DNA from 2 places in the Clostridium neuense genome. Region 1 is predicted to be linked to the other one. Evidence: a T-box and tRNA genes for the amino acid it is inferred to sense, from the RefSeq annotation. Region 1 holds a T-box; the other holds one or more tRNA genes.

What was found. The T-box of region 1 lies ahead of leuS (leucine--tRNA ligase). A T-box ahead of a tRNA ligase gene usually reads a tRNA of that ligase, here a tRNA-Leu.
Region 2: it has a tRNA-Leu gene. The T-box ahead of leuS (leucine--tRNA ligase) is inferred to sense a tRNA for this amino acid. The anticodon was not compared.

Annotation. Positions count from the first base shown of each region.
Region 1 covers NZ_JBJIAA010000003.1:153,245-168,847, forward strand. Annotated here, with positions in the region: gene leuS (leucine--tRNA ligase) at 1-2,086, opposite strand, end outside; T-box leader at 2,144-2,343, opposite strand; tRNA gene ACJDT4_RS04525 (tRNA-Gln) at 2,447-2,523, opposite strand; gene ACJDT4_RS04530 (hypothetical protein) at 2,586-3,092, opposite strand; gene ACJDT4_RS04535 (J domain-containing protein) at 3,374-3,979, opposite strand; gene ACJDT4_RS04540 (DUF5685 family protein) at 4,021-4,872, opposite strand; gene ACJDT4_RS04545 (class IV adenylate cyclase) at 5,036-5,581, opposite strand; gene ACJDT4_RS04550 (hypothetical protein) at 5,763-6,287, shown strand; gene ACJDT4_RS04555 (nucleoid-associated protein) at 6,311-7,345, shown strand; gene ACJDT4_RS04560 ((2Fe-2S)-binding protein) at 7,953-8,162, opposite strand; gene ACJDT4_RS04565 (DUF4363 family protein) at 8,268-8,648, opposite strand; gene ACJDT4_RS04570 (DUF421 domain-containing protein) at 8,645-9,337, opposite strand; gene ACJDT4_RS04575 (nucleoside kinase) at 9,500-11,161, shown strand; gene sdaAB (L-serine ammonia-lyase, iron-sulfur-dependent subunit beta) at 11,178-11,864, shown strand; gene sdaAA (L-serine ammonia-lyase, iron-sulfur-dependent, subunit alpha) at 11,866-12,753, shown strand; gene ACJDT4_RS04590 (hypothetical protein) at 12,773-13,132, shown strand; gene pssA (CDP-diacylglycerol--serine O-phosphatidyltransferase) at 13,192-13,734, opposite strand; gene ACJDT4_RS04600 (TVP38/TMEM64 family protein) at 13,953-14,657, shown strand; gene ACJDT4_RS04605 (CBS domain-containing protein) at 14,743-15,171, shown strand; gene ACJDT4_RS04610 (YegS/Rv2252/BmrU family lipid kinase) at 15,305-15,603, shown strand, end outside.
Region 2 covers NZ_JBJIAA010000016.1:118,759-134,361, reverse strand. Annotated here, with positions in the region: gene ACJDT4_RS18235 (Maf-like protein) at 1-374, opposite strand, end outside; gene ACJDT4_RS18230 (DUF4321 domain-containing protein) at 379-645, opposite strand; gene ACJDT4_RS18225 (hypothetical protein) at 786-1,472, opposite strand; gene ACJDT4_RS18220 (GNAT family N-acetyltransferase) at 1,555-2,058, opposite strand; gene ACJDT4_RS18215 (hypothetical protein) at 2,202-2,423, opposite strand; gene thrB (homoserine kinase) at 2,546-3,436, opposite strand; gene ACJDT4_RS18205 (ACT domain-containing protein) at 3,459-3,926, opposite strand; gene ACJDT4_RS18200 (BMP family ABC transporter substrate-binding protein) at 4,105-5,994, shown strand; gene ACJDT4_RS18195 (metallophosphoesterase family protein) at 6,054-6,641, opposite strand; gene ACJDT4_RS18190 (hypothetical protein) at 6,779-7,150, opposite strand; gene ACJDT4_RS18185 (chemotaxis protein) at 7,622-8,524, opposite strand; RNA gene ssrS (6S RNA) at 8,657-8,845, opposite strand; gene ACJDT4_RS18175 (cell wall hydrolase) at 8,983-9,423, shown strand; gene ACJDT4_RS18170 (hypothetical protein) at 9,450-9,845, shown strand; RNA gene ssrS (6S RNA) at 9,953-10,140, opposite strand; tRNA gene ACJDT4_RS18160 (tRNA-Leu) at 10,147-10,229, opposite strand; gene ACJDT4_RS18155 (MFS transporter) at 10,288-11,457, opposite strand; gene ACJDT4_RS18150 (lytic transglycosylase domain-containing protein) at 11,522-12,073, opposite strand; gene coaE (dephospho-CoA kinase) at 12,070-12,678, opposite strand; gene polA (DNA polymerase I) at 12,699-15,311, opposite strand; gene ACJDT4_RS18135 (DUF6483 family protein) at 15,457-15,603, shown strand, end outside.

The DNA of each region.
Region 1 (15,603 bases):
TTTTTGTATTTAGATATTTTGATAATGCATTTGAAAATTCCATCATTCTTGCTATACATGTGTTAAATTGAAACTTATCCATATCATTTGTAATTGATTTTATTGAGTGATTTCTTGTATAATTAAGTTCTTTTTCATCGCTGCCAAAATCAGAACGTGAGTTAGAACTATTATTTATTTCCTCTTTGTAAGAAGAAACAATTCTATCAATTCTATCAACAAATTTAGCAATTGATTTTATACCATCATCACTCCAAGCACCACCTTCAGCATAATCAAAACCGAACATTAAATACATTCTGAATACATCAGAGCCAAATTCTTTTATGCAGTCATCTGGTGAAATAGTATTTCCTTTTGACTTACTCATTTTTTGACCATCAGGTCCTAAAATTAAACCTTGATGTCTTAAAGATAAGAATGGCTCATCAAAATTAAGATATCCCATATCTCTAAGAGCTTTTGTCATAAATCTTGCATATAATAAATGCATACAAGCATGCTCAGGACCACCTACATATTTATCTACAGGAAGCATCTTGTTAATAATTTCTTTATCAAAGGCTTTATCACTATTTTTATTGTCTGCATATCTTAGATAATACCAAGATGAGCATACAAAGGTATCCAGTGTATCAACTTCTCTTTTTGCATGACCACCACATTTTGGACATGTAGTATTAGTAAATTCTTCTGATTTAGAAAGAGGGGACTTTCCATCAGGAGCAAATTCAACATTGTAAGGAAGTTCAACTGGAAGCTGTTCTTCTGGAACAGGCACTATGCCACATTTATCACAATAAACTACAGGAATAGGAGCGCCCCAGTATCTTTGTCTCGATACAAGCCAATCACGAAGTCTATAATTTACCTTCCATCTTCCTAGGTTTTCTTTAGACAATTTTGCTACAATAGCTTCCTTAGCTTCGTTGCCCTTGAGACCGTTAAATTCTCCACTGTTTACAAGTTTTCCATAACCTGTGTAAGGAAGTTCTTCTCCACCTTCAACAACTCTTATTATAGGAAGATCATATTTTGTTGCAAAAGCAAAGTCTCTCTCATCATGTGAAGGAACAGCCATAACTGCACCAGTACCATAACTATATATTACATAATCTGCAATCCATATAGGAACCTTTTTGCCGTTTATAGGGTTTATAGCATAAGAACCTGTAAAAACACCTGTTTTTTCTCTAGTTAAGGATTGTCTTTCAATTTCTGATTGCTTTTGTGATTGATTCTTATATTCTTCAACAGCTTTTTTGAATTCAGGCTTTGTAAGTTCATTAGCAAGTGGACTTTCAGGGGCAAATACAACATAAGTTACACCACATAGTGTATCTACTCTTGTTGTGAATACATCGAAAGTTTTGTCACTATCACATATTTTGAAAGTAACTTCTGCACCTTTAGATTTGCCTATCCAGTGCCTTTGCATTGCTTTTGTTTTTTCAGGCCAATCCAGTGTGTCAAGTTTTTCTAAAAGTTCATCAGCATAGTCTGTTATTTTAAAGAACCATTGAGTTAAGTCCTTTTTTGTAACCTCAGTGCCACATCTTTCACAGCAGCCATCAACAACTTGCTCATTTGCAAGAACTGTGTTGCAGCTAGGGCACCAATTTACAGGAGCCTTTTTTCTGTAAGCCAAGCCTTTTTCATAAAGTTTAAGGAATAACCATTGAGTCCATTTATAATAATCAGGCATGCAGGTTATTACTTCATGATCCCAATCGAACATAGCACCCATTGCTTTAAGTTGTTTTTCCATTGTATCAATATTTTTTAAAGTTGAGTCCTTTGGATGAATGCCTGTTTTTATTGCATAGTTCTCAGCTGGAAGACCAAAGGCATCAAAGCCCATAGGCTGAAATATATTGTATCCCTGCATTTTCTTAAATCTTGCCCAAGAATCTACAGGTCCATAGTTAAACCAGTGACCAGCATGAAGCTTTGCACCTGAAGGATAAGAAAACATTTCAAGGACATATAATTTTTTTGCGAGACTTTTTTCGTCGAATTTATATAACTTAGTTTCTTCCCATTTTTTTTGCCACTTTTCGTCTATTTTAGTACTGTAATTGCTCATTAAACTAAACCTCCTATTAATATTGTTATATATAAATAAAAAAGCTTTCGTCTCACATAATGAGACGAAAGCTATACTTCCGCGGTACCACTCAAATTAGGAAAATACCCCACTTAAAAATTTTAACGGATAAATCCGTACCTGCTTTTCTTCAGGTAAGTTCCCAAGCGAGTTCACATTGTTCACTACTGTTTTTCACCACACAACAGTTCTCTTAAAATGAATGAAATGCTACTATTCTTGTTCAAAACTTTTAGTATTTTATTTTGTTAGTTACTAATTATAGTTTAACAATAGATTATTGTCAACATTTATAAAGTTAAATATATATAAAAAACTTCAAGAACATCTTGAAGTTTTTGGCTGCCCTAGCAGGACTCGAACCTACACAATGCCTGATCCAGAGTCAGGTGCCTTACCAATTTGGCTATAGGGCATTAGCTTTCATCACCGCAGCGACAAATATTATTATAGCATTAATTAGAAATTTGTCAACATTTTATTTAAAAATTTTAATAAAATGTCTATTCATGTAGTCTATAAATAAGGTGATTACATAGTCACAGAGCAAAAATATTGGCTCTGAAATAAGTACAATTAAATAAATAGGAAGTTTTGTAGTACTGGAACTAATGAATAAGGTCTTATATAGGATAAATATAATAAAAATTGCTGCATTATAAAATGCTAGTTTTAAGAAAATCTCAAGATACAGTTTTCTTAATTTTTCAATATATAATTTTACAAATCCATAAATTCCAAAGAATATTATATACGAAAACACACTAACTTTTATTCCTAAAAGAAATACACTAAGAAGAGAAGCAGCTGCATAGACTAAAACTGAATATCTAATATTTGTAGTTAAAATTGAAATTGGTATAATACAGCAGGCAACAGCTAAGATATATAACCTTCCTATAGGCATTACTGTAGACAAATATATTAATAAAACGGATAATGCTGTATAAAAACTGCTTCTTGTTAACTTTTTAGTTTTATCCATACTTTAAATGCTCCTTTACTATAAACAATGAAATAAAATTATTTTAAATGAATGTATTTTTATAGAGCAGAGAATAGGGAGTAGGGTGAAGGAGGATTTATGTTCTTTATGTCAGGCAAATCTTAAAATATGTAAAAATAAATGATGTTTTATATCAAAATTGGCGTCATCATTAATCTTACTTCACTATACTCCCTACTCTGTAAAAAGATTAAAGGCTCAAAAATAAATTTTAATTAGTTTAAAGCTTAAATGTATTTTATATCATACATTTAGACTTATTAGCATCCTCCCATACCGCCGCCTAAGCAGTCACATATATTTTCTGCGCACCATAAGCTTATACATAGATTGCAGAGAGAGTTGTCTCTATCATTATATCCTCGATTATTGTAAGGATTTCTATATGAATTATTTTGTCTACTCAAATTTTCGTATGCTGATCTGTATTCTGGATTTGAAGGATTCAAATTATATGCATTTTGTATATAGTTATAAGCTCTGTCATACCAACCTTTTCTTAAACATACATTTCCCATAAGGTAAAACCATTCTGCATCCCTTGTTTTTATACTGTTTAATTTACTTTCAGCAGAACCCACATTTCCGTTATTTATATCAGCTCTTATGGAATTATAATCTGCTGCGTAGCTGCTATTTTCATAGTTGTTATTTGAATTATTAGAATATGTATTTCCACTAGCGTTTTTTGTAAGATAATCATAAGCTTCATTGATTTCACGCATTTTTTGTTCAGCAAGATCTCTTAGAGGATTATTGCCATATTGATCAGGATGATACTTTTTGGCTAATTCTCTATAGGCTCTTTTTATTTCTTCTTGGGATGCACCTTCATTTAAACCTAGAATTTCATATGGATTTTGCATTAATACTACACTCCTTTTCGACAATAAAATATTTCTGCTGTTTATAAATTTAATTTCTCCATTTTACTTAAAAGACCATATTGAAGTATATTGTATAGAATATCTACATTTGTTTGCATTGGAAGTTTTTTTAAAGAATCAAGACAGCTTTTTCCACATAGACCTAATATAAAGCTGACTTTAGGTTTAATCATACTTAAAAATTCATCGTAAGGCAAATTATTTTCGTTCATGGAAAAATTCAATGCATTAAATTTATTTTTTTCCATATCGTTTTTTAAATCATCATAAGCATCGATTATATAAATCCATTTTCCAAGATTGTAACCAAGGCTATAGAGAACGCTACTTAAAGTTATATCTTCAATATATTTAGAGATAATGAATCCTGTTAAGTCAGCAAAGGGATGAGACAGCTCATCAATATTTAATTTTGAACTGCTCTTTTCTAGCTTAGAAAGTTCTAATAAACTCTTTTTTATGTAATTGGTATTATCTTTAAGCTTTTTAGGAAATTTGTTAAAATAGGATTTTAGTAATATTGACTTAACTTTACTAGCTTTGCTATTTTCATCATAAACGTCATCCAAAAGTTTATAATAGGTTAAAGCTATATTACAAAAGGCGGCATAGTCGATTGCAGCATTTTGCACTATAAAGTATTTTTTCTGCATAGGATGAAACATACAACGACCTAAATGCACCTTGCATTTTTCATCAGAAATTGAATCTAAAAGTACTGCAAGAAATGTCATATCATAATTTAAGACTAGCCTTGGCAAATTTCCGTAATTTTTTTTTATGGAAAGACAAAGACCACAATAATAGGATTTGAACTTTTCATAATCCTTTATTTTTAACTCAGGTTTACATGGCATTACATATCCAAACATTTTATATACCTTTAAGGCACCTGAAAGAAAATAATAAGTCAATATTAAGAGATAATTTTGTGTAATATAAAGAAACTAGTTCTGTTAATACTAGGTAGTCTTAGCGGGTTTAGTTGAGGAAATATTACGCAAAATTAACCGCTAGATGAACTTGTTATTTTTTTTAAATATGCCTAATTCCTTTTTCATTTAATATTTCATATATTGTTTTTGAAGTTGTATCAGCTAAGGTATAACCTAAAAATTTTACGATTTCTTTAAGTTCGTCTTCATTTGATGTCTCTATTTCGATATAAGGAAACGGGCAAAAAGATTTATCATTAATATCAATTTCTATTAAAGAATTTTTATATTTATAACTTTCTCTGTATTTTTTTATTGAGCTTATGTTAGAAAGTCCAAGAGCAGTTAAAATTTTTTTGCCTTCATCACCACTTAAAATTTCAGTTTCATTTTCTTCCATAACCTTGTATTTTTCTTGACTTAATAGTTTCTTTACGGTCATGTAATAGTGAGTAGTACTATCAAGCATATTTTGAACTGTCCTTATTCTGGCATAGCCTTTATTATTTAGAAGTCTTTTATCATCAAAATCATAGATATCATTTATTTGATTTTCTTTTTTTACTAAGGGTAAATTTAAGTCAATCAGCTTTTGCCTTATAATATCTACATTTATATCTAAAAGTCTTGTTTCAATTTCATTCAAAATATTCACCTCTTAAGTTCTGTGCTTTATTAAGTATTATATCATAATTTACAAAAATATTGTCTTTTAATTGTAAATTTAAAAGTTTCAAGATAAAGGGGGGATATGCTATAATAACAATAAAATAAATAGTTAATTTATATATGTTGTAGAGTTTTATGAATTTTGGAGGTAGATCAATATGCAGGACAATTTTTACGAACAATTTGTAGGTGCACATGAAAGTACTTTGTATAAAGTGGTGAACATTGAGATGAAACTAAGTATAGTCTTTGGAGTAATATGCTTATTCTCAACAGCAATTTTAGGGCTTTTAGGTATTATATTATGCGTATTATGTGCTATAATATATTTCGGTTTGATTATTTTAAAAAGAAAAACATATGTGGATTATGAATATGACTTCACCAATGGAGAAATAGATATAGTAAGTATAGGGGATAAGATAAAAAGAAAGCTGATTGTTAGTTTTGATGTTAAAGATATAGAACTTTTAGCAGCTAAGGATAGTGATGAAGTAAGAGAAATTTCAAATAAGCCTGATAAAATTTTAAAATGCTATCCTAAAGATACAGAAGAAAAGATTTATACAATAATTTTAAGCGGCGGAAGTGGAAGAGCACGGATTGAATTTGTACCAGATAAGGACTTTTTAAACTTGTGTTTTCAAAAAAATCCTAGAGCAGTTAAAAGAGGATTTTTTTAGATAATAATTAGAGTGGTGATATTTTGCAATATATAAATGATGTGAGTATAAACGAAGCAGTTATTCATGTTTTGGATAATAATTCTGATGAGGTTATTTTTGATGATATTGGTCTTGTCTTAAATGATGAAACCTATGAGTATATATTAAAACACGTAAAAAAATGCCTCAAGGATGAAGAGCTTAAATATGCAGTTTTTAATTCAGAAAGAAATATAGTAAAAGAATTAAGCCAGGAATATTTAAGTGGTAAAACTGGACTTATACCTGTTTCAAAGGAGCTTGCATCTCAGCTCTTTATAATTATGAAGTCAAAGGGAAATATACCATCTTGTGATGTAATTGTGGTATCGATATCAACAGAATATGGTCCAATGCTTGCAATTCTGAAAATGGACTATGTAAAAAACTATACACATAGCATAGATGTTGTTGAGGATAAGGTTGGTATAAATATAATTCCACAATTTATTGGACTTCCATCAAGTGGACAAAGGATACAAAAGTGTGCTTTTATAAAACCTATTCAGGAAGATAATAAGTTTGATCTTATGGTTATAGATAAGCAACCTAAAAAAGAAGATGAGGATTATGGCTCAAATTATTTTATAGGAAATTATTTAGGATGTACTGTGATAAATAATGAAAGGGATCTTACAAAAACCTTTGTAAAGGCAGCTGAAAAATGGACACAAAATAACCTTAAGGACAATGCAGATGAGGCTGAAAAAGTAAGAAGTTCAATTAAGAAAAAGCTTAAGCAAGATGATGTTATAAATGTAGAACAATTTTCACAAGAAATATTTAATGGAAATGAACAAGTATCACAGGACTTTTCACAATTTGTAAAAGAACAGGGAGTAGAGGAAAAGTTAGAAGTAGACAAGCAATGGGTTGAAACTAAGCTCACAAGAATAAGATTAAAAATAGACAAGGATATAGACATATATATAAATGAAGAAGCGTACAATGATTCCTCTCGATTTGAAATAGCCAGAAATGGTGATGGAACCATAAACCTAGTAATAAAACACGTAAGAAACTATATAGAAAAGTAAACATATGGGGGTTTGGGCGTTAGCCCATGTGATTCATGAACTATAAATTAGTCCTCTCTATAATGGGGCTAAAACTGATATATTAGTCTCACTAAGCTAGGGGGTTTGGGCGAAGTTTTTAAATGACTAAAATTATGTTCTAGAAGGATAATGGGCTTAAGCCCAAACCTCGTATAGGTTTATGTGATTCATGAACTATAAATTAGTCTTCACTATAATAGTACCAAAACTAATATATTAGTGTCACTAAGCCAGGGGGTGAGCAGGAGCAATTGTAAGAATACTGCCGCTTTTGCATTAATTAAAATTTTTTAGAGTTTCGTATTTACAAAATTAAAAAGTGATTAATTAAAATGAAAACAGCAGTCAAGTGTAAAAATAGACTGCTGTTTTTATATTCAAAAATGATTATTGACATGCCTTTGATATAAGGGTGTTTTATAGGAGAATAAATATTCGTTTAAAAAGAAGGTTATAATATGCTAAAAACAAAAATAAAATGTGAGCAAATAAGAGAAAAAATGAAGAAAATACCCCATAGAATAGAATTCTTATTGTCTATACTATAGAGTATTTTTGATATATAGCGTCTTTTTTATTTATAAATTTAATTATAAGAATCGATAAGCGCTTGTATCTTTGGACCGCATCTTCTTCCGCAGCAGCCTCCTGAGCCAGAACCAGTTGCTTTGTTAACAGCATCAACGGTTTTTGCACCATTTTTTATTGCATCTTTTATTTTTGACCTAGGAATAGCCTTGCATATACAAACCTTGGTCAATTTATCCATTATATCCATATTAGCATTATTATCCATATTATTCTCCTTTATATATAAATAAAATATAAAATTCATAAATTTTATTCTTACAGTTATTATTATAACATAATTGATAATTGGTATCCATAAATAATTATTATTCTAAAAAATATTTTGTATATTTATTTTTTCAAGATCTCTAATGTGGTTTATAAGAAATTCTATTGTATGTGCAGATTCCATGGAATCCTTAGCATCCTTATATCTTATAGCTTGAGATAATTTTTCTACTTCCATGCTTATATCATCTGTTTCTGCATGGTGTACGTATACTGAAAGCAGGTTCGAATAGCTATCCCATTGCTTAGAAAATTTATTTAAGTTTTTTTCAGCCTGTTTCCATGAACTATCCTGTATTGAATTTTCTAATTTTGCGTTTATTGCAAGCATAGAGTTGCAGATTTTATTTACGTGAGCTATTGAATAAATACTAAATCCTAATACACATATAAAAAGGGCAGCTGAAAATATTACATTCTTCATGATTGTTCCTCCTTAATCCTTATGTATTTTTGACAGTAAAATTTTTGATTAGAATCTAGTATTGCTATAAATGCGTCTTTAGGAGAGTCTATACTTTGCTTTTTTAGTTCATTTACTAGCCAATTATAATCCTTATTTATTAAATTTAAACTTTCATAATTTATTTTTCCATCTAGAATTAAAGTTACAGGCAGTACTTCTTGGGAACTTTGTATATTTAAATCTTTTTTTGTTGTAGGATTAAGTGGAGTCTTTGGAATAATCGATAATTGACCGCTTGTTTCTAAAATTGCAAATTCAATGTCATTGATATTAAAAAAGCTTTTTAATCTTAATTCTTCAAGGAGATCATTCATATTAATTCTTTGGTTTTTTAGAGCATAGTAGTCTATCTTACCATTATTTATTAATATTGTAGGTTTACCACATAAAATTGATCTTGCTTTTTCACTTTTAAGTTGAAGCACAGATAAAATTATTTCAAGAACAAGAAGCGTAATTATAGGTATTATTCCATGAATAAGGGGAATTCTAGTATCTTGCATAGGAAGAGATGCAAGTTCTGAGATCATTATGGCAATTACAAGTTCAAAGGGTTGAAGTTGACCTATTTGCCTCTTTCCCATTATTCTCATTGTTAAAACTACTAAAAAATATAGAATTATTGTTCTTATCATTACGATAATCATAATATCAATCCTTTTTTTATTTTAATGGTTTATAATATAAATAAAATTAACTAATGGTTTTATTCTTTCAAAAAAAGCAAAAAATTATTAGTAAAGTAGGGTACATTTTTGGTGTTTTAAAGTATAATATTAAAGATTTAATTAAGTTTGGAGATGTTATTTGTGGATAATGTGACTTTAAAATTGAAAAACGGCGAGAGTATTTCGGTTAAAAAAGGTAGTGAATTTTTTGATGTTGTAAAGGAAAATAAATTGGATGCAGATGCGCCTGTAGTTCTTGGAATATTAAATGGCTATATACATGAACTAACCTATAAAATTTATCACTCGGGAACCTTTGATGTAATAGATATAAGAAATCCGATTGGAATAAAAGTATATGAAAGGACTCTACAGTTTGTACTTATAAAATCAGTACTAGATCTTTATCCCGATAGTAAAATAACTATAGAGCATTCTTTAGGAAATGGAATCTTTGGTGAAATTCATAAACAAGATGGTGAATTAAATGAGGATGATATAGAAAAAATCAAATCTAAAATGAAGGATATCATAGATAAAGATATTGCTATAAAGAAGATATCTGTAAGCAAGAAAAGAGCTATAGAAATATTTGAAAGCTATGGCATGGATGATAAAGTTAAATTGATGAATCAGGTTCATTTTCATCAGCTTAAACTGTATGAATTAGAAGGAAGATACGATTACTTTTATGGAACTATGGCATACTCAACAGGAATACTTAAAAATTTTGATTTAAAATATTATAAGCCAGGATTTATACTTATGATTCCAAGTGAAAAGGAAATAAACAAATTGCCACAGTTTGTTGAACAAAAAAAATTATCTCAAATTTTTTATGAAACTGAAAAGTGGGGAAATATTATTGGAGTTGCTGATGTAGGATCTTTAAATAATAAGGTTAAAAATGGTGAGATTACTGACATGATACGAGTTTCAGAAGCATTTCAAGAAAAAAAGATTGCGTATATAGCTGATATGGTATATGCTAAAAAAGATATTAAAGTAGTGCTTATAGCAGGGCCTTCTTCTTCTGGAAAAACTACCTTTGCTAGAAGACTTGGAATTCAGCTTAGGGTAAATGGAATGATACCAATACCGATATCATTAGATGATTATTTTGTAGATAGGGCGCACACACCTAAGGATGAAAATGGTGATTATGATTTTGAGTCTATATATGCCCTCGATATAAAGCTTTTTAATGAAAACCTTAATGATTTAATGAAGGGGAAAGAAACTGTATTGCCGATTTTTAATTTTAAAACTGGGCAAAGAGAATGGAATAAAAATAGCATAAAACTCCCAGAAAACGGCATTATAATTATTGAAGGAATTCATGGTCTTAATGAAATGCTTACGCCATTAATACCAAGAAAAAATAAATTTAAAATATATATAAGTGCGTTAACTCAGCTTAATCTTGATAGTCATAATAGAATTTCTACAACAGACACTAGAAAAATAAGAAGGATTGTAAGAGATTATTTGTCTAGAGGGTATGGGTCGGAGGAGACTTTGAAAATGTGGCCATCGATCAAAAAAGGTGAGGAAAAGAACATTTTTGTATTTCAAGAAGAGGCAGATGTTATGTTCAATTCATCTTTAGTTTATGAATTGTGTGTACTTAAAAAATATGCGCTTGCAGAATTGTCAAAAATTAAGGCTTCTAGTAGTGTTTATTATGAAGCAAAAAAGCTTAGAAGTTTTCTTAATTTCTTTAAGGATGTGGATATGAAGTTTGTACCTGATAATTCTATATTAAGAGAGTTTGTAGGTGGAAGCTGTTTTTATAAATACTAAATTTGGTGGTGCTAATGTGAAAGAATATAGTGCATTTGATATTTTAGGTCCTGTTATGATAGGACCATCAAGTTCTCATACTGCTGGAGCGGCGAGGCTTGGGAAAATAGCAGGGATAATAGCAGGTGGAAAAGATAATATAGATGAAGTTAAATTCATTTTACATGGTTCCTTTGCAAAGACGTATAGGGGACATGGTACAGATAAAGCTTTAGTAGCTGGAATTTTAGGAATGAATCCATGGGATGAAATGCTTAGAAATTCTATGGAAATGGCAGAAAAATTAAATTTAAAAATAAGCTTTGTAGCGGGTGATTTGGGTGACGTGCATCCTAATACAGTAAAATTTATAATTCATAAAAAAGATAAAAGTATTATGGAAATAACAGGTTCATCAATTGGCGGTGGAAGTATAAAAATAATAGAAATAAACAATCAAAACATGGATTTTTCAGGTGATTATCCAACTTTGATAGTATATCATAAGGATATTCCGGGTATGATATCAAAAATAAGTACGATGCTTTATGATAATAACATAAATATAGCTTTTTTAAAGGTTTATAGAAGCATTAAAGGTTCATCAGCATCAATGATTTTTGAAACAGATAATATAATTCCAGAATGGCTTATTGATGCAGTTAAGAAAATAGAAAACGTAAGAGATGTAATTTTTATAAAACCTATTATGGAGAGTGAATAATATGTTTGCGGACAATGGGATACAAATGTTAAATGAGTGCAGAAAACATAATATTAGTATAAGTGAATATACTATTAAAGAAGAAATTAAAAAGACGGAAGATACTCTTTTTAATGTGTTAAAAAAGATGAATAAAAATTTACAGGTTATGAAGCAGGCTGTTGATTATGGTACAAAAAATAATGTTAAATCCTTAAGTGGTTTTATAGGCGGAAATGGATTTAAATTAAATAATTATGCTAGCAGTGGAAATACTTTAACTGGTGAATTTATTGTAAAAGCAATGGCAAGGGCAGTGGCGTGTTCAGAAGTAAATGCAGCTATGGGTAAAATTGTAGCAGCTCCAACTGCAGGCTCATGCGGAATACTTCCTGCTGTAATAATAACTGCAGGTGAAAAATTGCAAAAGAGTGAAGAAGAACTTGTAAGAGCGTTATTTACTGCGTCTGGTGTTGGAATATTAATTGCTAAAAATGCTACTTTATCTGGAGCAGAAGGTGGATGTCAAGCTGAATGTGGATCTGCGGCAGCTATGGGAGCAGCCGCTGTAGTTGAAATGATGGGAGGAACACCAGATATGGCACTTGATGCAGCTGCTATGGTTATAAAAAACACTCTTGGACTTGTATGTGATCCTATAGCAGGGTTGGTAGAGGTTCCATGTGCTAAGAGAAATATAGCTGGAGCTGTAAGTGCACTTACAATGGCGGACATTGTAATGGGAGGAGTTAAGAGTATAATTCCATTTGATGATTGTGTTACTGCTATGTATAGAGTTGGAAAACAACTTCCATGTGAACTTAGAGAAACGGCTATGGGGGGGCTTGCAACTACAAAGACTGGCGAAAAGCTTCGAAAACAATTAGAAGATAGTAAATTATATAAGTAATAAGTATGGTAGGTGTAAAATGTGTAAAAAAAAGATAATAGAAGATTATTACTGTGATTTAAATAACTTATCTGGCTTGCTTACTAATTGTGTGAGTTCATACAGACTTTTAATAGGAGGGGCGTCAGAATTAAATCAAATTACACCTGCAACAAGGCATGATGTTAAGAAGGCAATAGAAAGAGTAGATAAATTAGGTGATATAATTGATGAATTACTTGAAACTATGGAATGTTATGAAATTGATTATATGAATTACTGCAAAATAAAAGCAAATGTTATGAAATGCAAATTGAATAGAAAGTTTGTATTAGCTCAAATAGAGGATGAATTAATAATTAAAAGAGACAATACACCCAAAACGCCTCCGCCTAAATAAAATTCCATATGGTAAAATACCATATGGAATTTAAATATACTTACAAAACACTTTTCATACTAGAACTTTTTAATTTTTATTTTACTTACCATTAAATAAGAGAATAAAAGCATAAGTATAATTGTTAAAATTGGATTTGAATATATGTCTAATGAAAGTAAAATTAAAAAGTATAAAGCCATAACCATTCCGGCAACTGTAATTGGAATACCTCTGAAATTTCCATCAAAAGTTGATAAATTATATCTAGCTAATCTATAAGCACCTGATATAGGGAATATTAGAAGTAAGATATAACTTACAAACTTAAAATCCGAATTAATACCAAGCAGGTTATAAGCTAAGATTGATGGAGCAACGCCGAAGGATACAAGATCAGCTAATGAATCAAGTTCTTTACCTAGTTCACTTGATACATTTAAAGCACGGGCAACTCTACCATCATATCTATCTATAATTCCAGCCAACAATATAAAAACACAAGCTAATTTATAATAATCTGAGTTATTTTGTGGTGCAGCAGCCAAAGTCATGGTTAGTGATAGTAAACCACATGATAAATTACCAAAAGTAAAAATGTTGGCAACTGAACTTTTAGTCATAAATAATCACTCCTAATACATTTAAAAATAAATTATTCCATTAATAATAGTTAACTATAAGAACATGATACATAGCAAATATTATTATAACACATAAGTATATAGTTTGTAATGTGTTTTTAGTAAAAAAAAGTATACAATAATGTAACAAATGTGATATGATAAATTAGTTGGGGAAATAAGTTTATAAGTTATTAAATGAGGCTCGGAGGAAATAAATGAATTCTAAAGCAAAAAAAATACTTATGTATGTATGCTTAATTATTTTTATAATGTTGGCAATTATTTTGGCCTTTAAATTTAATAGATATCATTTAGGCAGAGTATGGCATAAAGTTAATGGACTTAGAATTTTACATATTAGAACTAAGGATATAAAAAGATATATATTGAGTTATGGTGAATTTGCCGCTGTAGTATTTGTTATAATATATTCATTAAAACCAATACTTTTTGTTGTTCCAGCATCTCTTTTATCAATAATGGCAGGTGGAATTTTTGGACCATGGAAGGCTTTTCTTTTAAGTATGATAAGCTGCTTTTTTTCAGCTACATTTGCTTTTTTTCTTGCAAAACAGCTTGGAAAACCATTTGTTGATAAAATTCTTAAAGGTAAAGTTATGAAACTACATGGTGAAATAGAAAAACATGGTTTTATAATTATGCTTTTAATGAGACTCTCTTTTATATTTGCCTATGATCCATTAAGTTATGCAGCTGGACTTACATCAATGAAATATAAGGATTTTATTTTGGGAACAGTTATAGGCATTATGCCAGAAATGATTTGTTACTCTTTTATGGGTAAAAATTTTGAAAAAGGATTTTCTTTAAGGTCTTTTTTTCCTTTAATTATAATATTAATTATAGCACCAACGGCAGCTGTTATTTATAAGAGGTATAAGTCTAAAAGTAACACATAATATTAGTAGGTTTGTAAATAGAATCAAGGTTTGCATTATAAATAAAAAGTGCTTTCATGGGCAAAATATCTCTGGAGGTGTTTTTATGAAAATAAAGGATATAATGACTAAGAATATAGCGAGTCTGAATTCAAATGACACAGTTGAAAGAGCTGCTCAACTTATGAAAGAGCATGATGTTGGTGTTGTTCCAGTTTGCGATGAGGAAAAAGTTATAGGAGTCATAACAGATAGAGATATAGCACTTAGGACTGTTGCAGATGGAGAAAATCCAACACAGCAGACTGTAAGAAATGCTATGACATCGACACCAGTAGTTGCAAATCCTGATATGGATGTAAGAGAAGCAGCTAGAATTATGAAAGAAAGACAAATAAGAAGACTTCCAGTTATTGAAAATGGAAATTTAGTTGGTATAGTTTCACTTGGTGATTTTGCCGTAGAGGAAAAACTTGATCATTGTGCAGAAGAAGCTCTTTGCGGAATTTCAGAGCCATGTTCACCTAAAATTTAGATTGGTATTTTGTTAAATCCACAAGATATATGTTAAATCTTGTGGGTTTAATGTAAATAATGATATAATATATGAGAAATGTAAATAGCTAAATGATATAAAATGTAATTTTAGTTTTGAGGGGAGTAAACTTATGAATAAAGTTAAGTTTATATATAATCCTTATTCAGGAGAAAATACGATTATAGGAAAAATAGACAAGATAATAAAAATTCATCAAAAATATGGTCTTACAATAGTGCCATATAGAATTTCACTTGGTAATACCGTTGAAGAAGCATTTGAGGATATAGATAATACATATAAGTATATTTTGATGGCAGGCGGAGATGGTACTGTAGATAATATTGTAAATTACATGAGAAAATTAGATATAAACTTACCTATAGGGATATTACCAACGGGTACTGCAAATGACTTTGCAAAGTTTAT
Region 2 (15,603 bases), on a different contig from region 1:
TTTTTTGATGCATTAAGTAAAGCAATACCAGAATATACCCTATGAATTTTCCCACTTAATTTTCCAAGCATAATTTCAGCTTCTAAATTATCTTTTGGTTTTCCCAATATATTATTTTCAATCTCAACTACAGTATCGCAGCCAACTATAAAAAAATCCTCATGAAGTATTTCTTTATACCTTGCCTCATTCTTTATTTTGTTTAAAACATCCATAGCCTTTGCTTTTGCGAGTTCAATAACATATTGCGAAACATCTCCTTGAAAACTTATAGTATTTTCATCAAAGTCGCTTGCAATAACTGTAAATTCATTTGTAATTTTTTTTAAAAGCTCTTTTCTTCTTGGAGATGACGATGCTAATATTAATTTCAATTTTTCACTTCCTGACCTTCTTGTATATTATTATTGCCAATATCATACATACTATAGACATTAAATTTACACTTATATTAATTCCAAATGTAAAACTTAAAAATTTCAGATCAATTACAAATGGTTTTGAATTTCCTATATTGTAAGAAACTTTAAGAAAACTAAGTCTAGCAAAGTGATTTCCAAGTATATCACCTATTAAAGTTCCTCCAATACCACCGATTAACATAAAAAGCAAATAATATTTAAAATTTCTATTATAATTATTCACCTTACCCCCACCTTAATCACATCTTATATAGTTTATCATTTAATATATTCTTAAACAAGTATTTAAAGAATTATTCAAAAAAATTTACATTAATTTTAAAAAATATAAAAGGAAGAGACTCGTTCTTCCTTAAAAATGCATCATTTTAATTTTTTTAGTTCATTATATAGAAACAAATTTAAGTTTTTTATATACCCCTTATCTATTCTATCTGGAAATTTATTAGTATAATCCATAAGTTCCTTAAGCACAGCATAATTTTTATCACTTTTATTTACTTTTTCAAGACTTTGACACCACTGTTTAATAGATTTAGTTTGTATATCCTTGATATCCTTAGCCGAAAGCTTATCCACTATTTCTAGGTAAGCATCAGTAATCTTTCTTATTTCAGAAGTACACTCATCATCATTACTCAAGGAAATTGGTGTTCTACTCATATCTATGCTATTATTTTTAAGTAACTTTTCTGAATTTGAATAGTTTTTCTCGTTAACTATGCCGTAAATAACCTTATAGTATTTACCTTCATGGACTATAAATGGATTACCTATAGTACTTAGTTTACTAAATACTGTCTGAGCATTCTCCTGCTTCTCATTAACTCCACATTGTATAATAAAGTATTTTGAATCACTTTGTGCTACAGCACTATTTTTAGTTTTAGCGCTTAAGCTATCACCTTTAACTTTTATCCCTTGGTTCATAAATATTAATTTAAATATTCCAGTTCCTATAAAAAATGACAATATAAATATTATAATTACGCAAGCAAAGAAAACATGATCATTACTTTTCTTTTTAAAATCATACCTTGTATACCTCATTTTTTCATCTCCCAAGCTTTATTATATTTAGCTGTTTTGGCTATATTTACATTTATATTAGCTTAGGAAGATTATTATTCATTTAATTTATCTTCTGAAGTATGAGTAAATCTTCTTTATTCTTATAGCTTGTATAAAACTCCTTATTAACTCTTATTACTTTAAAATTAATTTCTCGCAAAATTTTTATAGTATTCTTTTCACTTTGAGCAACACCAGTTAGAAAGCATGACACTCCAAAGCTTTTACAAAAATAATTAAGTATATTTTCAAGTATAAACTTTTGCTCATCCTTATCTATGAAATCTTCATTTACACAAAAGCATGATATCCATACCATATTTTTAGATTTAAATTCTATTCTTCCTTTTAGTATTCCACAAAGATTTTGATGCTTGTTTATTTCAAGAAAAAATTCACATTCGCTCATATAATACTCTAAAAATCTCTCATATAAATCGTTAAAATCAATATAGTATTTTAAGTCCATATGTTGTGATATAAACCATTTCTTTAACTTATGTATATCTTTTTCTTGAATACTTTTTATACATATATCATTGAATTTAATATCTATATCAAACATACTGTCACCCCTTAATAAGTTAAATTCTACATAAATTCAATTTTCCCTTTTATATTAAAGCAAAAAACACTTAATTTAAATAATCACAAAAAAATTAAGATATACCAGCAATCAAGGTATATCTTTTCAATAAAAATATAATTTTAAAATAATTCATCAATATCTACACTTACAATTCTAGGCATTAAAAGCGGTGCACTATAGTCATAAGCATCTCTAAAATCAAAATCTGCTGAAAAAGGGCACTTATTACGGTTCATACCATAAAGATACCTCATGTATGGACATTGCATCGTCTCATAACCATACCCCATCATATTGTTTGGCACTTGTCCGTATTCATAATCAAAATCATTATACTCCATTTTACCTCCACACCATCAAAATTATTCATCTATAAAACACTATGTTGGCAAAATTGATTTTAATACAAAAATTACAACTATTTTAAATTTAATTTGTGTTTATTTTAAAGAAATATTCTTCTTTACACTTCAGAAACTCCGTCCGTATCCATAGTTAGTTCCAAAAGTTTCCATTCATTCTCTAATCCCTTTAAAAATTTACTCATATTTTTAAAATAATCTATATTATTCTCATCTACTATAGATAAAAGTGTTGAACCAGATCCACTTATAAATTCACCATAAGCACCAAGTTCTTTTGATCTAGCAAAAATTTCATCTAGATTATGTATAAATTTTTTTCTATACGGCTGGTGGAGCCTGTCATCAAAGGCATATCTAAGTTTTTCATTTTCTCCATTATTCAAAGCAGAAACAAGCATAGCAGCTCTTGAGATATTGAAAACAACATCATTTCTTGAAAAGCATTCCGGAAGAACTTTTCTTGCATCCGAAGTACCAACCTTAAAATTAGGAATCATTGCCGCGTATTTAAAATTTGACTTTATATTAACCTTTGAATGTATTACGTTTTCACTTCCAGCAATACTTGTAACCATTCCACCTATAAGTGCAGGTGCTACATTATCTGGGTGTCCCTCTATACTTACAGCTATCCTAAGCATTTCATCCACAGATAATTTATCTTTAAGTAGCTTGTTTGCTGCAAATATCCCACCTACAATGCAAGCAGCACTACTTCCAAGTCCTCTAGACATGGGTATATTAACCTTTGACATATCAATTTTAAAGCCATTATACGGAGTATTGCAGTATTCGTAAGTTTTTATAATGCTTTGGTATGTTAAATTATTTTTAAAATCTTCATCATACCTATCTCCAAACAACTTTATCTCATTTTCACAATTAGTTTCTTCAACTTCAATTTCGTTATAAAGTTTAAGTGCTATACCAAATGTATCAAAGCCAGCCCCCATATTTGCACTTGTAGCTGGTACTCTAACTCTAATCATGACAAACACCCCAATTTTTATTTTATTCCATAGCTAAAATTTCAACTTTCAACATATTTTCTATGTCCTTAAGTTCATCCAAAAGTGACTCAATGGTACAGTCTAATTCACTTATATCAAAAGTTATATTAACATTTGCAGTATTGTTTATAGGTATTCCTTGGTTTATAGTAAGTATATTTGCATGCCTTTCTGCTAGTTTATCTAAAACCATAGAAAGTGTACCAGCTCTATGTCCAATAATAAAGGAAACTGTGACTTTATGTCCTTTAAGTCCTTCCGAAACAGTAAATACATAGTCTTTATATTTATAATAAGTACTTCTGCTAAGTCCAACTTTTTTCACTGCTTCCGTTATATCCTTAACCTTTCCAGAACTGAGCATTTCTTTAACCTTAATTACTTCCTCAAACACATCAGGCAAAACTGATGAATCTATTAATAAAAATTTTTTCTCTCCACTTTTTTTTATAATAATCGCCGCCTTTATGTTTTTATCTTGCAAACAAATGTATGTTGTTTGAAAACTAATGTACTTATAATAGCATAAAATCCCCTTAAAAACAACCTCTTGTACTTTTTATATAAATTCACATGTACATGTGGCATAATTCATTAAAAAATATTATAATTAAGTATACAAATTATATTAGGGGGTAGTTTTTATTATGACAGCAGATGAACACTATAAAATTGCATTAAAAAAGGGTAGAAGTGATTATTCCTTAAACGGTTCTCTGCCATTTCTTGAAAAAATATTAAAAAATAAAGAAATTGTTGCTACAATAGATCTAGGCATCTTCGAAATACCTCTTAAAAAAATAATAGGAACCTATTCTCACCTTAGAAGTGTCTGTTTTTCAAAAAACTTTCTTCCTTTAATGGAAGAAAAGTCTGAATTTCGCAGTAAGTGGGTTGCACTTTGTGATTCACACTTGAGTGAAGGTATTAATCATCCAATAAAGGTTTATGAGTATTTAAATCAATACTTTGTAATAGAAGGTAACAAAAGGGTTAGTGTATTAAAATATTTTGACGCCTTTGCAATTTCAGCAGAAATTATAAGGTTAATTCCCAAAAAAGATAAGAAGAATACAAGAAATTGCATATATTATGAATTTCTGGATTTCTACAACAAAACCAAAATAAATTCAATATGGTTCACAAAAAAGCACAGCTTTAAAAAACTAGGGAAGCTTCTTGAGAATTATGAACCTCCAGAAGATGATTTAGTAAACGACAAATATAAGCACTTTGTTTCTTTTGTATACAATACCTTTAGAACTGTTTATTTAAATGCTGGTGGCCAAAAGCTTCCAATTACAACAGGAGATGCTTTTCTTGAATACGCTAAAATTTATGGTATAAAAGAACCTATTGATGAGATTCAGCTTTCAAAAACCATCAAAGAATTTATGAAGGAACTAATTCACTTTAAAGAAGATGATGTAGAAATTCAAACAGATTCTGAAGATAGTTCAAACAGCATGCTCTCCACCATATCAAATTTAATAAGTCCATCAAAAAAGCTAAAGGTAGGCTTCGTTTATGCAAGAACTATTGCTTCCTCCGGCTGGACTTATGGGCATGAACTTGGAAGACAATACGTGGAGGACGTTCTTTCTGGTCAAGTATCTACTAAATATATTGAAGATGTTCCCGAAAACGAAGATGCATATTTTTCAATAAAAGCTTTAGCTGAGGAAGGCTATAATGTAATTTTTACAACAAGCCCTATCTTTAGGACAGCCACCTTAAAATGCGCTCTAGAATATCCTCAAATTAAATTTTTTAACTGCTCAGATGATAAGCCTTATGAGCATATGAGCTGCTATTTCGGAAGAATTTATGAACCTAGATTTTTAACCGGCCTTATAGCTGGAGCTATGACTAAAACAAACTTAATAGGCTATTCTGCTACGAGCCCAACCTCTGAAGTAATAGCATCGATTAATTCCTTCGCTCTTGGGGCAAAAATAGTTAATCCTTATTCAAAGATAAAAGTTTCTTGGACAAGAGAATGGAACAGCCATGCAAAATTTACAAACATTGATTCAATGCTGCTTTCAAAAGGCTGTGATATAATCTCTAACAGAAATCTGAAAATTCCAAGAGATGAGACAAAAAAATACGGTGTATATTCTATGCTTTGTAGTTTTGATAAGGATAAAAATATCCCAAGCAAATATCTTGCAGCCCCAATTTGGAATTGGGGAATTTATTATGAAAAAATATTAAATAATATATTAAATGATACCTTTGGAACTATTTTAAATATGTTTAATTCTAATTCAAAGCTTATAAGTTTCTGGTATGGTATGGATGTTGGTGTTGTGGATATATACTATTCTAAAAAATATGTGCCAATTGAAGTCCAAAGACTTGTAGAAGCTATGAAAAAAATGATTACAACTTATGAATTTACTCCGTTTATGGGACCAATTTATGATAATAAAGGTAACTTAAAGCTTGAAGAGGATGAAGTTGCACCTTCAGAAGATATTTTATCAATGAAATGGTTTGTTGACAATGTAGATGTTGATGAATATGTAGAATAAAAAAAAATGTACAGAATATAAAACTCTGTACATTTTTTAATTTAGCAATAATATCATCGCTAGTACTCAACAATATAATGATCATAGGCATTAATAACTGTAGTATCCTTATAGTTAACTATTCTAGGCTTCATACCATAGCTTAAATGAACATGTCCATGAAAAAAATATTTAGGTGAATATTTATCCATAAAATCGAGAAAACATTTGAACCCTTCATGGCATAAATCCTTTTCATCACTTATATCTTTTGGTGCTGCATGTGTAACTATAATATCACAGCCTTTATTTAAAAATAATTTAAGCCTTAACTTTTTAATTCTTTTTGTCATCTCACGTTCAGTATATACAAAAGGGCTATTATTATACTTCATGCTTCCACCAAGCCCCAATATTCTTATTCCTTTATATTGAATAAGCTTATCATCAATACATTGGCAACCTTCAGGTGGTCTATTCAAATAACCATGATCATGATTACCATGAACATAAAATAATGGTGCCTTTATCATCGTTACCAAAAAACTAAGATAATCCTGCTTTAAATCTCCACAAGATAAAATAAGATCTATATCTGAAAATTTATCCTCTCGAAAAAAGTCCCATATGTATTTTGATTCTTCATCTGATACCAATAATATTTTCACAAATCTACCCTACTTCCTCTTGTGTAAACGTTAATAATTAAATTATATCACATGATTTTTCCAATAACAATAAAAAACCCATAATATATAAATTATGAATTTTCTATTGTCATATATAATAATTTTTTCATATCTATCTATCTTCTTCTACTACTACATCCACCAGAGCTATAAATAAAAAAGTTATTCTTTAAATCTTGGACATTTGAAAATTCCACCTCTATCTCATTAGAATCCCTTTCATATCCAATATCAACTATCAATCTCTCTTTGCACCTTATTCCATCATTGCTTCTAATTATTATCATTAAAAACAAGTTATTTAAACTGTTATATATTTGTTCCCTTGTATAAATTCTTAAAAGTGCAGTAATATTATATGTTATTCTAAAGCAGTTTGCGCTAGTATTAGCTATTTGTTCTTTAAGTCTAAAAAGTAAATTGTTTAAAAGTCTAATATCTAGTTCTGATAAATTAGCATCATTAAAATTAAAGCTTATTGATGGCACTAATATCCTTCCTTATTTATTGCTATTAATATATTATATGCACTTTCATATAAGGGTGATTTTAATTTTTATCCATGTCTTAAAAGAATATTTGTAAAAATTACATTACTAATATAAAACACATTAGCAAAAGAAGAGACCATAAGCCTCTTCCTTTTAACATATTATATCCAAAATACCGCTGCCCTTTCATTGACACCTATCCATTGAATAGGTGGGTACTCTCAAGAATTACTCTATCTTCTTTGAATACAACGCATAATTAAAAACATACATCGTATAAAGATACATATTTATAACCCTTTATTGAATTCCCTTATAATAACTGTAGGTTCAAGACAAGAGCCTCGCAAATACTTCAGAAAACCATTACATTTATCTTTAATCCTATTATATCATAACTAATAATAAAATCAATACTATAAAACAAAAATGTACAAGTCAATAATATCTTGTACATTTTTATATAAATTATTTTAAGGCAAGCTTGTCAACTATGCCTATAAGCTCTCCTACTTCTGGCTTACTAAGCTGAGCGTCAGCCTTTACAGCTTCTCCCTTATGCTTTAGTTCATCAGTTATAAGTGATGAGAATATTATAACAGGCAAACTTCTTAAAATCGGATTTTCCTTTATTCTCCTTGTCAAAGTATGTCCGTCCATCTGTGGCATTTCTACATCCGTTATAACAAGTTGAACATCCTCACTGAACTTGTTACCTTTTTTATCAGCTAAGCCCTCCAAATAATCATAAAGTTGTTTTCCATCATCAAACATTTTCAAATTTTTAAATCCTGCCTTATAAAGTGTATCTTTTAAAAGCTTTCTAATAAGTGCAGAGTCATCTGCTAATGCAATTTTTATATTTGATCTATCTTTATACTCAACATCTACAATTCTATCTTCACTTATACCAGTTTGAGGACTTATGTCTGTAACAATCTTTTCAAAGTCAAGCATTAAAAGAATTGTTTTATCTATTAAAATATTTCCTATAACTAAGGAATTTGTAGAAATATCATCTGGCTTTAATATTTCTTCCCACTTTATTCTATGAACTCCAAGAACAGCATCTATATTAAATGCAACCTTCAATTTATTAAATTCGCAAATTATTACTTTTGAATAAGAATCTGCTTGTTTTTCTTTTTCTATTATGTACTTTAAGTCTATAAGTGTTATTATTTCATTTCTACACAATATCAAACCTGCAATTGAAGGATTAACTTCTGGTAATTTTGTTATGCTACCCTTTTCAACATCAATGACCTCTTTAACTTTTATAATATTAATAGCAAAATGCTTTTTACCTATAAGAAACTCTAGTATTTCAACTTCCCCTGTTCCACTTTCTAATAATATATTGCTCTCCATAAACCATACCCACCTTCAATAATATTAGTTATCACCATAGGTCCATTATATACCAAATTGCAATTATTTTCTACATAAATTTTATTTTATTAGCAAAAAGAGAGGTTTATCCAACCTCTCTAATAATACATTTTAAAATCCAAAATACCGCTGCTCTTTCATTGACACCTATCCCATTCGATAGGTGGGTGTCCTCACTAATGCTTCTATATCCTTAATGCCCTAAGGGACTCATAGAAGGTCCATATACACATTAAAATTTGAACTCCCTTGACTTAACTGTAGGTTCAAGACAAGAGCTCACAAATATTCCAGAAACTATTCACTTTTTAAAGGTAATGAACTAACCTTCGAGGGATATTATATCATATAGATTTTTTTAATTCAAGTAAAGAGAGAACTTTTTTCATTTCAATTGCATATTATAATCTGAAAGTAAAAATATTGAGGTGAATAGAGTGGCTTTTTCAGATAGAGAGCTTTTAGCAAGAATAATAAAATGCGAAGCTGGTGGAGAAGGAGAAATCGGCATGAAAGCAGTGGCAACCTCTATTATGAATAGAGTTAGAGTACCCTCTGGTGAATACCATAGAATTGGTCAAGGTGATATCAGAAAAATAATTTATCAACAAGGCCAATATGACTGCATGCGTTCATACCTAGGAGGTGTAGCAAATCCTCAAACCATATGGGCAAATCCTCCAGAACAAATACATTACGATATTGCAGACTGGGCTCTCGCTGGTAATAGACTATATAATATTGGTTATTCGCTATGGTACTTTAACCCTTATACTGCCTGTCCATATGCTTTTCCCCAAAACGGAACAGGTAGTTTTCAAGTCAGCATATTACGACACTGTTTCTATAACCCTACAGCTCTCTACTATAAAACTTAAAATTTAATTTTTTAGGAGGTTCTTTTATGTATCGAAGATACTGTAATGATTGTTTTCCACCATTTTATTTACCAAATAGGCAAACTCCAAACACCAATATGCAAAATGCAACTCCTACAACACAAGGAGGTTCAACAGCACAAAATCAAATACCTGCTCCAATGCCAATGTCTCCTTCGGATTTTGAACAAGCGCCAGGTTCTCCAACAAATTTAGACATCCAATATACACAAGGTTATTTAAAAACCCAAATAGGCAAAAGAGTGCGAATATCCTTTCTTCTTGGAACAAATACATTTCAAGATCGTACTGGAACATTACTAGAAGTAGGAATAAGCTACGTTATCATTCAAGACATTGATTCAAATACTAGAACGCTCTGTGACATATACTCAATTAAGTTTGTCACTTTTTATTCCTGATATCTAAACTATAATCTAGCAAAAATAAATTTACTTATAAACTCTCCTTCTTTTTATACGATATTTTGCAATAAAAAAAACACCTTTTATAGGTGTTTTAATTCATTTTAAATTCCAAAATATCGTTGTTCTTTTTTGACACCTATCTCTCGATAGGTGGGTGTCCTCACAGATGCCTCAATCTTTTTCAATGCTAAAAACTTTAACAGAAAATACATTTAATCATCTAAATATTGAACTCCCTTTGAAATAATGTAGGTTCAAAACAAGAACTTCACGAATACCCCAGAAAACATTTAATTGGTGCGAAGAACGGGACTTGAACCCGTACGGTTGCCCACACGCCCCTCAAACGTGCGCGTCTGCCAATTCCGCCACCCTCGCATGCAAAATTACTGACAAAGAATATTATACTATATATTTTATTTTTGTCAATAAACTTTTATAATACTTTTTGAAGCTTTGTAAGAAAATATCCTGATAAAATTGGCACTACACCCAAAAAAATTAAATAAACTCTTATAACATTTATGCCGCCAAAAAAAGTAAGTAAAATTATCAATAAACTTGCGCTGATTGCCCTTCCGCCATTTAACATAAAATCTCTACTTATCATATATTCAATTCTACTATCTTCATCATCCATTACATCTATAACATTAAAAGTCGCAGAATAGAGTTGTATCATAAAAAAAGGAATACAAAATGCATCCACTATAGAGTATGCAAATATAGATATACGATTCATTCTTAAAACTATAATAAGTGTAGAAATAAATGCTCCTATAGTTCCTATTAAAACAGCAATTTTTCTTCTTTCAGGCTTTATTATTTTCTGAACTAAAACACAAGACCCTGAAGTTATTAATGCTGCTATAAGAGCAAGTATACCAAGATTGAGTTCACTTTTTAATATTTGAATAGCCAATATATTAATAAGAAACATCATAGTTGAGTCCCTAAACCCCCACAAGAAATTAGCTTTTCTGGCTACGCTCCACTCCATCCTATCGCTAACCAAAACCTTTTTCATATTCAATTTTCCAGAGGAACTGTCATGTTTAAATATAGAACTTATAAAAGCTAATATTATGAATATAATAAAGCTTATAAAAAATACGATTCTATATCCTAAAAAGCCTCTAAATCTTGAAATTATATATGCTGCAGTTATTGGTCCAATAATTGACGCAACGCCTCCAATTCCTCCATTAAATCCATTAAAAGTATCTCTGTTATTAATACTTGTAAAATCAAAACACAAAACATTAAAAGGAAGCCAATAAAAACCTGCTGCTATTCCATTTATCATACCAAGCAAATATATGTATATTTTCCCCTTACCCCCTATGTACAATATAAGTGCATAAAAGATAGAATATACTATCAATCCAATTCGCAATGACGATACCGGATTTTTTTTCTTTGCAAAAAAACCAGACACCAAAAACATTGTAGGAGTCACCAAATATATTATTAAATTATATATAGCTATAACTATAAGATTATTAGTTTCTTTCCAAAAAAATACATTTGTAAAAATGTTTGAAAGACTTGTTGAAAATGTAAACAAGGCACTAACAGCAAGTAATATTTTAGCATTTTTGCACATAAAATTTCTCCTTTTAGTTATTAAAATTAATTTTCCATCTTATTATGTGCAAAACTTATATAAATTATTTTTTATTATAAAGCTTTTTATAGACATTATAATCTGTCATAACTTTTTTTACATATTGATCCGTTTCTTTATATGGTATATAATTGAGATTTTTTCCATCCTTAGAGTGCTTAGAATTATTAAGCCATTTCTGCACATTTCCTCTTCCTCCATTATAAGCTGCAAGATACAGCTTAGGATCATCATTAAATTCATCTGCAAGATTTCTAAGATACCAGCATCCCATTCTTATATTGTATTCAGGATCATATAAATCACTGCTTTTAAAATTTTCAATTCCCATTTTTCTTGATGACCATTCAGCAGTTTCATCTGTTATTTGCATAAGCCCATGTGCACCTTTATTTGATCTTGCTTTATTATTAAAATTACTTTCAGTTCTTATTACCGCCGCCACCAAATACGGATCAAGTTTGTATTCACTAGAATACTTAAATACATATGATGAATATTTTATTGGATAAAATATTTTTACTATACCCTTTATATTAAAAGCCATAATTATAATAATCAATAAAATAATTATTTTAATAGTCTTTGATTTCATTTACAATCTCCTAATATTTTTATAGAATCCATTATTTTATCAACCTGCTCTCCAGTATGCTGAAAACTTATCCCCGTATCAACAACAAAGTCAACATATTTTCTTTTTTCTTCAAGAGACATTTGTGAATTTATTCTGTTAATGACATTTTTCATATCCATATTGTCCCTTTCCATTACCCTTTTAATCTGAATTTCTCTATCAACAACAATAAGTATATTAATATCCATTTCACGATGAAGTCCATTTTCTATGAGAGTAGGTGCATCTAGTATGCATACTTTTTCACCCATACCCTCACAAACTTTCATCTGCCTAAATATTGACTTTTTTATATAAGGGATTATTATATCTTCGTATTGTTTTCTAGCATTTTCATTTTTAAATATAAAGTCTCCAAATCTTCTCCTCATAAATTTGTCTTCTTCATCAAAAAACTGGATTCCAAAATCATCTTTTATTTTATCCTTTATCTCAGGATACATTTCTATAACTTCTCTTGAAATCTTATCTGCATCAATAATAAACATGCCTTTCTCCATAAACATTCTTGCCACAGTACTTTTGCCCGTTCCTATTCCCCCTGTAAGGCCAATTTTAAACATTTTATCACTCCTGAAAAATATTATTTGGCTTCATACCATGTTTTACCGATATTTATGTCAACTTCAAGTGGAACTTTTAATTCTCTTACTTGTTCCATTTCATTCTTTACAATTTCCTTAACCTTTGAAAGTTCATCATTATATACATTGAGTATAAGCTCATCATGAACCTGAAGTATTATCTTACTTTTTAATTTTAGCTCATTAAGTTTTTTATAAACATTTACCATTGCAAGCTTTATAAGATCCGCAGCACTTCCTTGTATTGGTGTATTCATGGCAAGCCTTTCTCCAAAGCTCTTAACCATTTTATTTGAAGCATTTATTTCTGGTATATATCTAATTCTATTCATTATAGTTGTTACATATTGTTTTTCTTTGCCTTTTTCAATAGCATCATCAAGATATTTTTTTACATTAGGATATCTATCAAAATAGGTATCTATATATGTTTTTGCCTCTTTTCTTGATATTTTAAGATCCTCCGCAAGACTAAATTCACCGATTCCATAGACAATACCAAAGTTAACTGCTTTAGCATTACTTCTCATTCTAGGAGTAACCTCTTCTATTGGCACTTTAAACACTTCCGATGCAGTTTTAGTATGGATATCACTGTGATGCTTAAATGCATCTATCAGTTTCTCATCCCCAGATATGTGTGCTAAAACTCTAAGTTCTATTTGAGAATAATCTGCTGAAAGTATTACACAATCATTATTATCTGGGACAAATACCCTTCGAATTTCTCTTCCCATTTCACTTTTAATCGGAATATTTTGAAGATTAGGTTCTGTGCTTGAAAGCCTTCCTGTTGTAGTAACTGTTTGATTAAAGCTCGAATGTATCTTGCCATCCTCATCTATAACCTGCTTTAACCCTTCTACATAAGTTGAATACAATTTTGTAACTTGCCTATAGCTCATTATTTTTTCAATTATAGGATGCTTATCATAGAGCTTTTCTAGAACCTCTGCATTAGTGGAATACCCAGTTTTAGTCTTTTTTATAACTGGCAAGTCTAATTTTTCAAAAAGTATTTTTCCAAGTTGTTTAGGAGAACTTATATTGAATTCCTCTCCTGCCATTTCATATATAGCTTTTTGAGTTTCTTCTATTATAGAACTAAATTTATCTCCTAGCCCTTGAAGTTCGGCTTTTTCAACCTTGAATCCTTCATTTTCCATTGACGCCAAAACTTTTACAAGTGGAAGTTCTACATCGTAATAAAGTTCTTCCATATTTAAATCCGCGATTTTATCTTTAAGCTTTTCATAAATTTTTTTAAGCACATGAACTTTTTTTACTTCAAGTAAGTCCCCTTCGCCATTTATATCTAAATTCAAAAGTTCTACTGCCATATCAGTTAATGTGTATTCCTTTTGGGATGGATTTATGAGATATTCTGCAATAGCTGTATCAAACACAACATTTTCAAGTTCAATTTCCATTTTATGAAGAACAGTATATCCAATTTTAATATCATGGCTTATCTTAGATATATTTTTGTTTTCAAAAAAATCCTTCATAATTTTTTTCGATTTTTCAGGATTTTCTTCAAACATTTTTTCAACATTTATAATATACTCTTTATCGCAACTTAAATAAATTTTATTTAAATAGCTTTTTGAATATATATTTCCATCTTTTATATCAAAAATCATATAAGCTGTTTCTACAATTGATTTTAAAACTGATTCAAAGTTGTCTATGTCCTCCACAATTTCGTAATTAATTTCACTTAGTTCCCTATTTTCAACCTTTTTGCCAGGAACTTTTTCTAAAAGACTTTTAAACTGAAGCTTCATAAAAATATCTCTTACACCATCTGCATCAAATTCTTCTTTAGATTTTATTGCATCAAGATCGATATCAAAAGGAACATTTGTCATAATTGTTGCAAGCTTTTTACTGAAAACAGCCTGTTCAGCATACTGCCTAAGATTTTCTTTTACTTTATTTCCCTTTATTTCATCTATATTGTTAAGCACGTTTTCTACGCTTCCGTAGTCTTGAATTAGTTTAAAAGCAGTTTTAGGTCCAATTCCAGGTACACCTGGTATATTATCCGAAGTATCTCCCATAAGGCCTTTTACGTCAATAAACTGCAGCGGAGTCACTCCAAATTCTTCAATCATCCTATTTTTATCATATATTTCTTTTTCTGTCATTCCTTTTTTATTTATAACTACCTTTACATTATCATCTGCAAGCTGAAGTGCATCCCTATCTCCTGTCACTATGTAGACCTCTATATTTCTTTCTTTTGCAAAACAAGCAAGCGTTCCTATAAGGTCATCTGCTTCAAAACCATCTATTTCATATATATTTATAGCAAGTTTACTTAAAAGTTCTTTTAACACTGCAAATTGCTCAAAAAGCTCCTCTGGCATTTTCTTTCTTCCTGCTTTGTAATCAGAATACTCCTTATGCCTAAAGGTAGGTGCTTTTCTATCAAAGGTTGTAACTATATAATTAGGATTTATTTCTTCCTTCATTTTTAAAAGCATTGTAATAAAACCGTATATTGCATTTGTATGAAGTCCCTCTTTATTTGTAAGAGGAGGCAGAGCATAAAAAGCTCTATTCATAAGACTATTTCCATCTAATATAAGTAGTCTTTCCATTTCAATCACTACTCCTCGCATTTTTATATAAATTATGTTACTTATAAGACTTTATTATTATATCACAACTCTCAATAGTTATAATTTTTTTGTTGCAATATTTATAATATAAACTTAAAATATAGGATATATAACTAAAGGAGTGTTTTAATTGATAAAGAATGATTACAGTAAAAAAATGGCTGAAGAATTCACATCTTTAATAAAAAAAATAAAAGAATTAAATAAAAATAATGAAAATCCATTTACAGAAATTGATGTAGCCTATAAAAAGTTTTTAGGTATAAGTTCTGGGTTT